2 regions of the Alteriqipengyuania lutimaris genome follow, and region 1 is predicted to be linked to the other one. Evidence: riboswitches for the same ligand, from Rfam matches in the RefSeq annotation. Region 1 holds a riboswitch; the other holds the start of a gene.
The links. Region 1 has a riboswitch for cobalamin ahead of DL238_RS07050 (TonB-dependent receptor plug domain-containing protein). Riboswitches for the same ligand answer to the same signal wherever they lie in the genome.

Region 1 (5,249 bases):
GGGCGATCGCCATGCGTTGTCCTTCGAGATATGGCGGAAGCGCGGCTTCGCTCGTACCGGGGCTAAAGGTGACCGGCGGCGGCAGCTCGTCCACTGCGGAAGGGAGCCCTCGCGCGCAGGCCGCGATCCGTTCGTCCAAGCCGGCAATCTCATCCGCCATCAGCAGGCCGAGATGGCGTTCGGGCAAGGCGAAGTCGGCGCTGCGCTCGACTGCACCCAGCCAGCGCACCGGCGCGCGCACGCTGTCTTCCAGCATGGCAGCATGGCGCGCGCTTCCCACGCGATTGGCGATCGCGCCATGCAGCGCGATATCGCTGCGGTAGGTGGCGAGGCCGTGGACGATCGCGCCGAAGCTTTGCGCCATGGCCGAACCGTCGATTACCGCCAGCACCGGGAGGCCGAAGCGGGCGGCGATATCCGCAGCCGACGGATCGCCGTCGAACAGGCCCATGACGCCTTCGACAAGGATGATGTCCGCCTCGCACGCCGCCTCGTAGAGCAGGCGGCGGCAATCATCCTCGCCCACCATGAACAGGTCGAGCGAGAGGACCGGATGCCCGCTCGCCCGCTCGAGGATCATCGGGTCGAGGAAGTCGGGCCCGCACTTGAACACGCGCACCCGCAGGCCACGATCGCAGTAGCGGCGTGCGAGGGCGGCGGTGATCGTTGTCTTGCCCTGCCCCGACGCAGGCGCGGCGACCATCAGCGCGGGGCAGCGCGCGCTGCCGGTCAAAGATCGATGCCTTTCTGCGCGCGAACCCCCGCGCGAAAGGCATGCTTCACATCGCGGATCGCGCTGACCGTGTCCGCCGCCTCCAGGAACACGTCGTTTGCGCCGCGCCCGGTGATGACGACATGCTGCATCGGCGGCCGGGCCTCGATCGCGGGCATGATCTCTTCCAGCGAGAGATAGCGATAGGTGATGAGATAGGTCAGCTCGTCGAGCACCACGAGGTGGATCGAGGGATCGGCGAGTGCCTCCTTCGCCTTTTCCCACCCCGCGCGGGCGGCGGCGATATCGCGGTCGCGGTTTTGCGTTTCCCAGGTAAAGCCTTCGCCGCAGCGTTCCCAGCGCATGTTGGGATCGCGTGCGAAAAACGCGCGCTCGCCCACTTCCTCCTTGCCCTTGATGAACTGGAACACCGCCGCCTTGTGGCCATAGCCCAGCGTGCGCGCGACCATCCCGAAGGCGGAGGAGGACTTGCCCTTGCCGTTCCCGGTCAGGACCAGCAGCAGGCCCTTGTCCTCCTGCGCCGCCGCAATCCGCTTGTCGACCACCGCCTTGCGCTTCGCGGTGCGGGCACGGTGGCGGCGATCGATCTCTTCCTTGTCGGTCTCGCTCACCGGGTGCTGTCCGGCACGCGCTGGACCGTCAGGCTGCGCGCCGTGACATGCGCGACCACCGCGATGCCGGTCCAGCTCAGCGTGGCGATCAGCGTGCCGGGGAAATAGCGTTCGAGGCGCGGCAGCCAGCCGGCCAGCGTCGCATCGGGGAAATGCCCGCTCAGCGCATAGAACCCGCCGCTGGAAAAGGCGTTGGAAACGAATGCCGCGCCCGCGACGATGGCGATCAGTGCGGGCAGATGCGCGGGCTTCACCTCGAGCCGCGCGGCGGCGAAGCGCCCCGCCAGCCACATGACGCAATAGGCGGGCAGCAGCATCCAGTAGGCGATGGTGAAGCAGAAGCTCTCGCCACCCTCGATCCCGATCACCGCGAGATCGATCGCGAAGGCCAGCGCGAACAGCGCGAGGAAGGCAAGGCGCGGGCGGATGTAGAACCCGGCGACTAGGAAGCTGGCGAGGCTGGTTTCGGGCAGGTGCACGAATTCGCTCAGCGAATGCGGACGGGTCGCCAGCATGACCGCGGCGAGCGCGGCGAAGACGAGAATGTCGAACCGCCGGATCGCGTGATCGGACGGGGCGGTGGTGGATAGATCGGACATCATTGGACTCCCTTGAAGTTGCAACGATGCGTTGCCCGGAGCGCCCAGCCGCAAAGGCAGGGGCCACGGGACAGAAGGCCATGACCGGGGGCCATGGCGCACAAACAGGATCGCGAGTGCCGGATGACGGCCCTCCCTCTTCAACGCACACACAGGTGTCGTCCACCAAGGGATCGGACCCTCTTTCGACCGGTACATCCCGCCCGGGCGAAGAACGACGGCAACGGGCCGGTTTCCTGACTTGCCGGTTCGACGCGATACCGCCGCCTTCTCGAAAGGGCGCAATGCCCTTGCAATGGCGCGATGGCGGTCCGCTCACCGGTTACAGTTGCGGGAGCAGTGCCGGATTGGGCTGGCGATGCCAGCCTGGCGGACTTCCCGATTAAGCCCTTGCGGGCACCCGTTACGCCGCCCCTGATATGGAGGATCGGCAGCGCAGGCAAGGCTTCGCGATTGCACAATCAGCTTGCCACGCGCTTCGCCCCCGCATATCGGGCGGTCAAGCTTCAGGTTCCCCGAGAGGGGATTGAAAGGGAACGCGGTTCAAGACCGTGGCTGCCCCTGCAACTGTGAGCGGAGAGCCATCGGCCATCATGCCATTGGGGCGCGCAAGCGGCCCGAGAAGGCGGCCCGACCGGCATCGACCCGCGAGCCAGGAGACCTGCCTGACGCCGTCGTTCTTCGTCCGGACAGGGTGTGCCGGCCGAACGGGGTCTTCCTCGAGAAACGACAGCCATTGCCTCGTGCGGCGCGTGCCGGATGGGATGGCTGGTGCGTGCGCCTCGCGGTGCCTGTTCCCGTCATTCCCCAGACACGATCCGCGCGGAGCGTCGTGTCACTTCTGGGGAATATTCATGCCCGAAAACTATCGTATTTCTATCCTGGCGCTCGCCGCTGTTCTGTCGTTTTCCACCGCCGCCCATGCGCAGGACACCGACGATACCATCGTCGTCTCCGCCCTCCGCACGCCGGTCGAGACCGATCGCGTGTCGTCCTCGGTCACCGTGCTCGACCTCGAGCGGATCGAGCAGGACCAGCCCATCGCGGTGTCCGACGTGCTGGTGCGCACGCCCGGCATCAGCCTGAGCCGCAATGGCGGCTACGGCACCGCCACCTCGTTGCGCATACGCGGGGCCGATGCGGGCCAGGCCGTCCTCGTCGTCGACGGGATGCGGCTGGCCGATGCCTCCACCACCGATGGCGGCGCGGATTTCGGCAACCTGTTCGCCGACGATATCGAGCGGATCGAAATCTTGCGCGGGCCGCAGTCGATCCTGTGGGGCAGCAATGCCATCGGCGGCGTGGTCAACGTGCGCACCAACCGCCCCACCGCGCCGCTCGAAGGCCGTGTCTCGATCGAGGGCGGATCGCGCAACACGCTGAATGCGCGCGCGGGCGTCGGCGGCAGCGGCAAACTGCTCGACTGGCGGATCGCAGGCAGCACCTTCACCACCGACGGCATTTCCGCGCGCGCCAGCGGGACCGAGCGGGACGGGTTCGAACGCCAGTCGGCCAGTGGCACTCTGACAGCCAGGATCGCGCCCACGCTCTCGGCAGACCTGCGCGGCTACTACTCGCATGGCAGCAATGATTTCGACGGCTCTTCGGGCGACACGCTTGCCTATGGTGTGACGCAGACCTGGGCGACCTATGCTGGGATCAACGCGACCGTGCTCGACGGGCGGCTCATCAACCGCCTCGCCTTCATCGAGACCCGGACCGACCGCGACAATTTCGATCCTGCGAGATCGGTCCGCAACCAGACGTTCGACGCGCAGGGGCGCACACGCCGCTACGAATATCAGGGCGACCTGACGCTGTCCGATATGGTGCAGGTCTCCTTCGGGGCGGAGCGCGAGGAACAGCGCATGCGCACCGCCTCCCCGCGCGACAATACCGCGCCGGTCGAGGTGACCCGCGCACAGGCGGACACGAACAGCCTTTATGCGCTGGCGCGCGTCACGCCGGTCGCCGGGCTGACGATCGATGGCGGGGTGCGCTACGACGATCACACGCGCTTTGGCGAGAACACGGTGTTCGGCGCCGGCGCGAGCTTCGAGCCATGGGATGGGGGCACGCGGCTGCGGGCGAACTATTCCGAAGGCTTCAAGGCGCCCTCGCTCTACCAGCTGTTCAGCCAGTATGGTTTCGCGGACCTCGAACCCGAGCATGCCAAGGGCTGGGAAGCGGGGATTGAGCAAGATCTGCTGGATGAGCGTGTGACGTTCTCGGCGGTGTATTTCGAGCGCGACACCGACAATCTGATCGATTTCGCCTACTGCCCGTCCCCGGGCCCGCTGCCGCCCGAATGCTTCATTCCCGGCAGCGATGTTGAGCGTTTTGGCTACTACGCCAATGTCGACCAGGCCCGCGCGCGCGGCGTCGAGCTTGCGGGCGACGCGCGCTTCGGCGCGATCTTCGCGCGCGGCAATTTCAGCTGGGTCGAGGCGGAGGATCGCACCGAGGGTTCCACCTTCGGTCAGCAATTGCCGCGTGTGCCGCAATATCTCGCCAATGCCGCGATCGGCTATCAGGCGCGGCAGGGCCATTCGCTGAGCGTCGCGCTGCGCTATTCGGGCGAAAGCACGGACCGGGCAGGCGGCGACATGCTGGACAACTACCTGCTGACCGATCTGCGTGGCGAATGGCACGTCAGCGGGCCGCTGGTGCTCTATGGCCGGGTCGAGAACCTGTTCGACACCGACTACGCCACCGCCAAGGGATATGGCACGCTGGGCCGCAGCGTTCATGTCGGCCTGAGGGCGCGGCTGTGACGCTGGCGCCTGCCAGCAGCGGCGCGTCTGTCGTCGTGTGCAGCACCTGCCGCCTGTCCGCCGATCGTCGCGAAGACGACGACGGGCAGCGCGGCGGCGCGCGCCTCGCGCAGGCGCTGCGCGAGGCACAGGGCGCGAGCGAACGATATGCCGACATCGCGATCGAAGAGATGCCGTGCCTGTTCGCCTGTCAGCGGCACTGCATCGTGCATGTGCGCGCGCCGGGCAAGATCGCGTATGTCCTCGGCGACTTCGCGCCCGACAGCGAGAGCGCCGAGGCGATCCTCGAATACACCGCGCATCACGCCCAAAGCGAGCATGGCAAGGTCGCTTTTGCGAACTGGCCTGCAGGGGTGAAGGGCCACTTCATCGTGCGCGTGCCGCCCGAACGAAAGGTCGCGACATGACCGCTTTCGCCGATCCCGCCGCGTTCGCGCACGCGCTCGCCACGTTGCCCGAGCCCGATCCGAAGGGGCGCGCCGCCGCGAGCGCGCGGCAGGCGGAGCTGACCAAACCGGCGGGTTCACTCGGC
Region 2 (5,249 bases), on a different contig from region 1:
CACGACCGGCTGGAAGAACAGCGACAGCTCGTCGCGCTTGATCGCGAGGCGCAGCTCCGCCTCGATCTCGCGGCGGCTCGCAAGTTCGCGCGTCATCGCGGGGTCGAAATAGCGATAGCGCCCGCGCGCTTCCTTCTTGGCGTAGAACAGCGCGAGGTCGGCGGCCTGCATCAGGCGGTCGGCATCGGTGCCGTCCTCGGGCATCAGCGCGATCCCCAGCGAGCCGCTAATTTCCAGCCGCTCTCCGTCGAGGCGCATGGGGCGCATGATCTGCTCGAGGATGCGGTTCGCCAGCGTTTCGCTCTGCTTGCGGCTTTCGACGTTGCAGAAGAACACGAATTCGTCGCCGCCGAAGCGCGCGATCCCCGCATCTTCGGGCAGGCCGTCGCGCAGGCGCCGCGCGATTTCGGACAGCACGCGGTCGCCGATCTGGTGGCCGAGCAGGTCGTTGACCTCCTTGAACCGGTCGAGATCCATCCAGAACAGCGCCATCGGGCGGTTCGGATCGGACTTCATCAGCTGGTTGACCAGCATGTCGTTCAGCCCCGCACGGTTGTGCAGGCCGGTGACGACATCGGTGTGCGCCACGACCTCCATCTTGCGTGCCAGCCGCTCGCTGGTCTCCGCTTCCGAGATCGAGGTGCGCAGCAGCCGCGCGACGTTGAGCGTCACCAGCGCCATGGTGGGGGCGACCAGCAACATGGTCAGCGCGAGCACGTAGAGCGGGAAGGTTCCGATCCACAGCGACACGATGAACATGGGCAGGAACGCCAGGGTCATCTGGCCCAGCGCGATCTCGGGCCGGCCGGCGTTGCGTGCGGTGATGGCCATGCCGTAACCGACCGCATTGACGACGACGACCACGGCGACGTGGGTCGGTGTATCGTACACCAGCGCCATCGCGCCGATCACGCCGAACAGCAGGGCGTAGGAGAACGCGCCGATCTCGAACCAGAATTCGAGCGCGTGGGTCGACGTGTCGTCGGTCTTCACCAGCCGGAGCGAGGACCACACGCGGGCGATCCCCACCAGCGAGAACACCACCACGCAGGCGATCACCGGCGGTTCGGGAACGTTAATCGCGAGGAAGACGCCGATCAGAGTGCCGATGACCGCGCCGCTCGCGAGGCTGAAGGGGTGCGTGTAGAGCGTCGTGACGAGCACACGGCGCGCGCGTTCGCTCATCTCGTCGCCGGACAATCGGCGAAGAAGCATCCTGTAGGCTCGACGGATATCTCCGGGCATCATCGTGGACACCGGACTAAGCAGTAACCGTCACGAATTGCTTAACGGGAGCGTTACCACTCCCTCGCACCCAAAACCGGAGCCGAATGCGGTCGGCGGGGGCCCTGGATGTCTCAGGGCTGGCCGTCTCTTCCGCTGGCGAGGGTGCCCGCCAGACGGCGATCGAGCGCGCGGCAGACGTCCGCCCAGTAGTGGAAATCGGTCTGGTCCCCTTTTGCCAGCGCATGATTGGCGCGCTCGTAGGCGTCGTGCGCGGCGTTGAGGTGGTGGCGCGCGAAATGGTCGAGCGCAGCGCGCAGCTCGCCCTCGCTCTGCGCGGTGCGACCCGGCGCGACATTGTCGTTGGCGGCTTCCGGGATGCGTACGGGCAGGGCGCCGGAGTAAGAGAGCCGGTAGGAAGGACGCGTGGGGGCGAGGCCGCGACTCATGTATGGGACAATCCTTGAACGTGTGTTCGCTGTCCCTTCAGCGGTAGGTACACAGCGTGAATTTTATGCGGATAATCAAGGTTTAGCGCAATTAACCTCGTCCCGCGAGCCGGGCCGGGTCGGACGCGCCCTCGCGGCCTTATTGCGGGCGGGAAATCCACTGCCCGCTATTGGCATATTCCGGCCGGACGCTGCCCGGTCCCTCGGTCGCGGGTTGCGGGCGATCGGGCTGCGTGCGGCCGGCGGCCGGGTCTGGTTGCCTGCCGTTCGCTCCGGCAGCCACGGTGTAGGACGGTGCCGATGCCGATGCCGGCTCGCGCGCTGCGCCCGCGCTTGCATAGTCCCGCGCGACTTCCACCGGATCGGGTGCGGGATCGCTGGCCTGGGCCGCGCGTGCGGGCGAGGGCGAAGGTTCGCCGCCGGAGTAGAAATCGCTGAAGGCCGCGGGGCGGCTGGCGGCGCCCGGCCAGCGGTAGAAGCGGTGCGCACCGATCGTGCCGATATGCGCGAGGCTGGGCGCCCAGTAGGGATTCACCCAGGTCGTGTGATAATGGGTCGCGAGGCCGACCGGCCCATAGACCTCGCCCGAGAGCGCACGGCGCGCCACCGAGAGCGCGCGTGCCCAGTGCGTCGCCGAAGGCTTGCGGTTCAGCGACCCATCGCAGGTGAAAGTGAACTGGCAGCCGGTGCGCCGCTGCGATCCCTGGTAGACGACGCCGCACACGGTCCTGGGATAGGCCGGATGGCTCACGCGGTTGAGCACCACCTGCGCCACCGCGCGCTGGCCGCCCTCGCTCTCGCTCGCGGCCTCGTAATAGACCGCCTTGGCAAGGCAATCGAGCGCGCGCGCCTTGTCGATCCCGGTACCGCGGCTGACGAAGCCGCGTGCGGCCGGCCCCGCCGTCTCGATCGCGATCGCCGCATCGGGATCGCCGTTCCACGCCGCGATCGGATTGACCGCGCCCGGTGTGTCGACCGCGACATTGGCAAAGCTGGCCGCAGCGGGGGGATCGGCGAGGAAATAGAGCGCGGAGCCGGGGAAGGTCGCGCCCGCCCGCTCGCTCTCGAGCGGTTCGATCTGTGCATTCGCCACGATCTCGCTCGCCTGCGGGGCGACCTGCTGCATGCGCCACTCGGCCTGCGCGCCCATCGCGGGGAGCGTGATGGCACCCACCAGCACCGCAATCCCGCGCCATGGCCTACGGGTTCTCGGCGAACGCGCGGCCGGTGGTGTCGGGCGGGAGGCCTGGGGCAAAGCAATCCTGACTGAAGCGGAAAAGATACGGTCAGTCTAAGACGATAGGGGTTGGGGCGCGCCTGGGACTGACCGCACGGTTACATTACGGGACATATCGTACCTACAGGTAAAGCAATCTGGTTAACGCCCAGCTAACTTGTCCAACGGCTCGAAAGAGCGGTGTTGCCCGCCTGCGTGAATGCGCCTACGGCCGCCCGCGTATTGCAGGTGTGGGTGGGCGGATGGCCCGCCCGCCTAAGAGGGAACGGGGAGCCGGACCGCGAATAGCGGAGCGGACAAGCCCCGGCTGCCCCCGCAACTGTGACCGGGGAGCGGTCCGCCCAAAACGCCACTGTCCCTCGACGCTTCGGCGCGGGAACGGGAAGGTGGGGGGAGCCGCGACGATCCGGGAGCCAGGAGACCTGCCTGCGATACGTCGTTCGGCCACGGGCGGGGTGTACCGAGGGCAGCGGAGGAAGGGTGTCGCAATGCGTCCGACGCCTTCCGTCATGAGCGACAGCAAGGCTTGTGATGGAGAAGACATGCGTAAATTTCTGTTTCTCGGGTGCTCGATCCTGGGGCTGGCCACACCGGCGCTTGCTCAGGACGACGTGCAGCAGGACGACGTGCAGCAGGGCGGGGGCGATCCGGTTCTGGCGTCCGAAGCCTACACCCTCGACGACGAAGCCACGACGATCACCGTCACCGGCAGCCCGAGCGAGGTCGAGGATACAGGCCAGCCCGTGACCGTGATCGGGGCGGAGGAAATCGCCGACATCCAGGGCCCCGACTTCACCCGCGTGCTCCAGCGCGTGCCCGGCGTCACCATCAACCGCACCGGCGGGCTGGGCGCGACGACCGGCGTATCGGTGCGCGGCGCGAGCAACGACCAGTTGCTGGTGCTGATCGACGGCGTGCGGGTGGCCGATACCGCCGCGCCCGCTGGCGGTTTCGACTTCGGCACGCTGACCAGCAGCAACCTTGCCAAGGTCGAACTGCTGCGCGGCTCCAACTCCGTGATCTGGGGCGCGGATGCGCTCGCCGGGGTGCTCGTCGCCTCTACTTTCGAGCGCACGGGCCTCGCCGGCTCGGTCGAGGCGGGCTCGCGCGAGACCGTTTCCACCAGCGTGGAAGGCGGCATTGCGGGCGATATCGGCTTTCTCGGCGGATCGGCGAGCTACCTGACGACCGACGGTTTCTCGGCCGCCGCCAGCGGGACCGAGCCCGACGGTTTCCGCCAGCAGGCCTACAACCTGCGCGGGCGCGCCTATCTCAGCCGCACGTTCGAAATCTTCGCGAGCGGCCGCTATGCCGACGGCACGCTCGAAATCGATGGCTTCCCTGCGCCCAGCTTCACCCTCGGCGACACGCCCGAGGTGCAGGAGACGCGCCAGCTTTCGGGCGTGGTCGGCGCGCTCTACGACGGCGGGCCGCTCTACCTGCGCGGGGCCTATTCGGTATCCGATATCGAGCGCGCGAACCTGCCCGGCTCAGGGCTCGACCCGACGTTCGAAAGCGACGGGGGTTCCGAACGGGTCGAACTGCGCGGCGAATGGCGGCCGATCGGTCCGCTGATCGTCAATTTCGGGGCCGAGAACCTCTGGTCCGACTACGAGAGCACGTCGTACGGGGCGGTCAGCGACGCCCAAACCTCGATCTTCGGGGCCTACGCGCAGCTCGGGATCGAATTCCGCGGCATTTCCGGCCATCTCGGCCTGCGGCAGGACGAACATGAGGATTTCGGCGGAGCGACGAGCTTCGGCGGCGACTTCACCTACGAGATCGTGCCCGACCTGCGCCTGCGCGCGAGCGTGGGCGAAGGTTTCAAGGCGCCTTCGCTGTACCAGCTCTTCTCCGACTACGGCAACGCGGCGCTCCAGCCCGAAGAAAGCACCAGCTACGATCTGGGGCTCGCCTACGGGACGCGGATTTCGCCGTTCTATGCCAGCGTCACCGCCTTCCAGCGCGACAGCGAGAACCTGATCGCCTTTATTGGCTGTCCGGACCAGACCGGCATCTGCGAAAACCGGCCCTTCGGCACCTACGACAATGTGACGCAGGCGCGGGCGCGCGGGATCGAGGTGGAAGCGGGCGCATCGCCGGTCGAGGGTCTGCGGCTGCGCGCCGCCTATGCCTATACCGAGGCCGAAAATCGCAGCGATGGCACCGCCAATTTCGGCAACCGGCTGGCCCGGCGCCCCGAACACGCGGGCACGCTGTCGCTCGACTGGGCGCCGCTGCCCGAAACCATCGGCGCGCCCGTCATCGGCGGCGATCTGCGGATCGTGGGCGAGGCGTTCGACGATGCGGGCAACAACGTGCTTCTGGATGGCTACACC

Region 2: another riboswitch for cobalamin. It lies ahead of DL238_RS14410 (TonB-dependent receptor plug domain-containing protein); the one in region 1 lies ahead of DL238_RS07050 (TonB-dependent receptor plug domain-containing protein).

What each region holds. Positions count from the first base shown of each region.
Region 1 covers NZ_QRBB01000001.1:1,471,491-1,476,739, reverse strand. The annotation lists gene DL238_RS07065 (cobyrinate a,c-diamide synthase) at 1-733, opposite strand, end outside; gene cobO (cob(I)yrinic acid a,c-diamide adenosyltransferase) at 730-1,344, opposite strand; gene DL238_RS07055 (hypothetical protein) at 1,341-1,943, opposite strand; cobalamin riboswitch at 2,153-2,362, opposite strand; cobalamin riboswitch at 2,435-2,626, shown strand; gene DL238_RS07050 (TonB-dependent receptor plug domain-containing protein) at 2,798-4,717, shown strand; gene DL238_RS07045 (DUF1636 domain-containing protein) at 4,714-5,124, shown strand; gene cobT (nicotinate-nucleotide--dimethylbenzimidazole phosphoribosyltransferase) at 5,121-5,249, shown strand, end outside.
Region 2 covers NZ_QRBB01000002.1:249,129-254,377, reverse strand. The annotation lists gene DL238_RS14425 (putative bifunctional diguanylate cyclase/phosphodiesterase) at 1-1,185, opposite strand, end outside; gene DL238_RS16420 (hypothetical protein) at 1,359-1,673, opposite strand; gene DL238_RS14415 (cell wall hydrolase) at 1,813-2,853, opposite strand; cobalamin riboswitch at 3,120-3,354, shown strand; gene DL238_RS14410 (TonB-dependent receptor plug domain-containing protein) at 3,453-5,249, shown strand, end outside.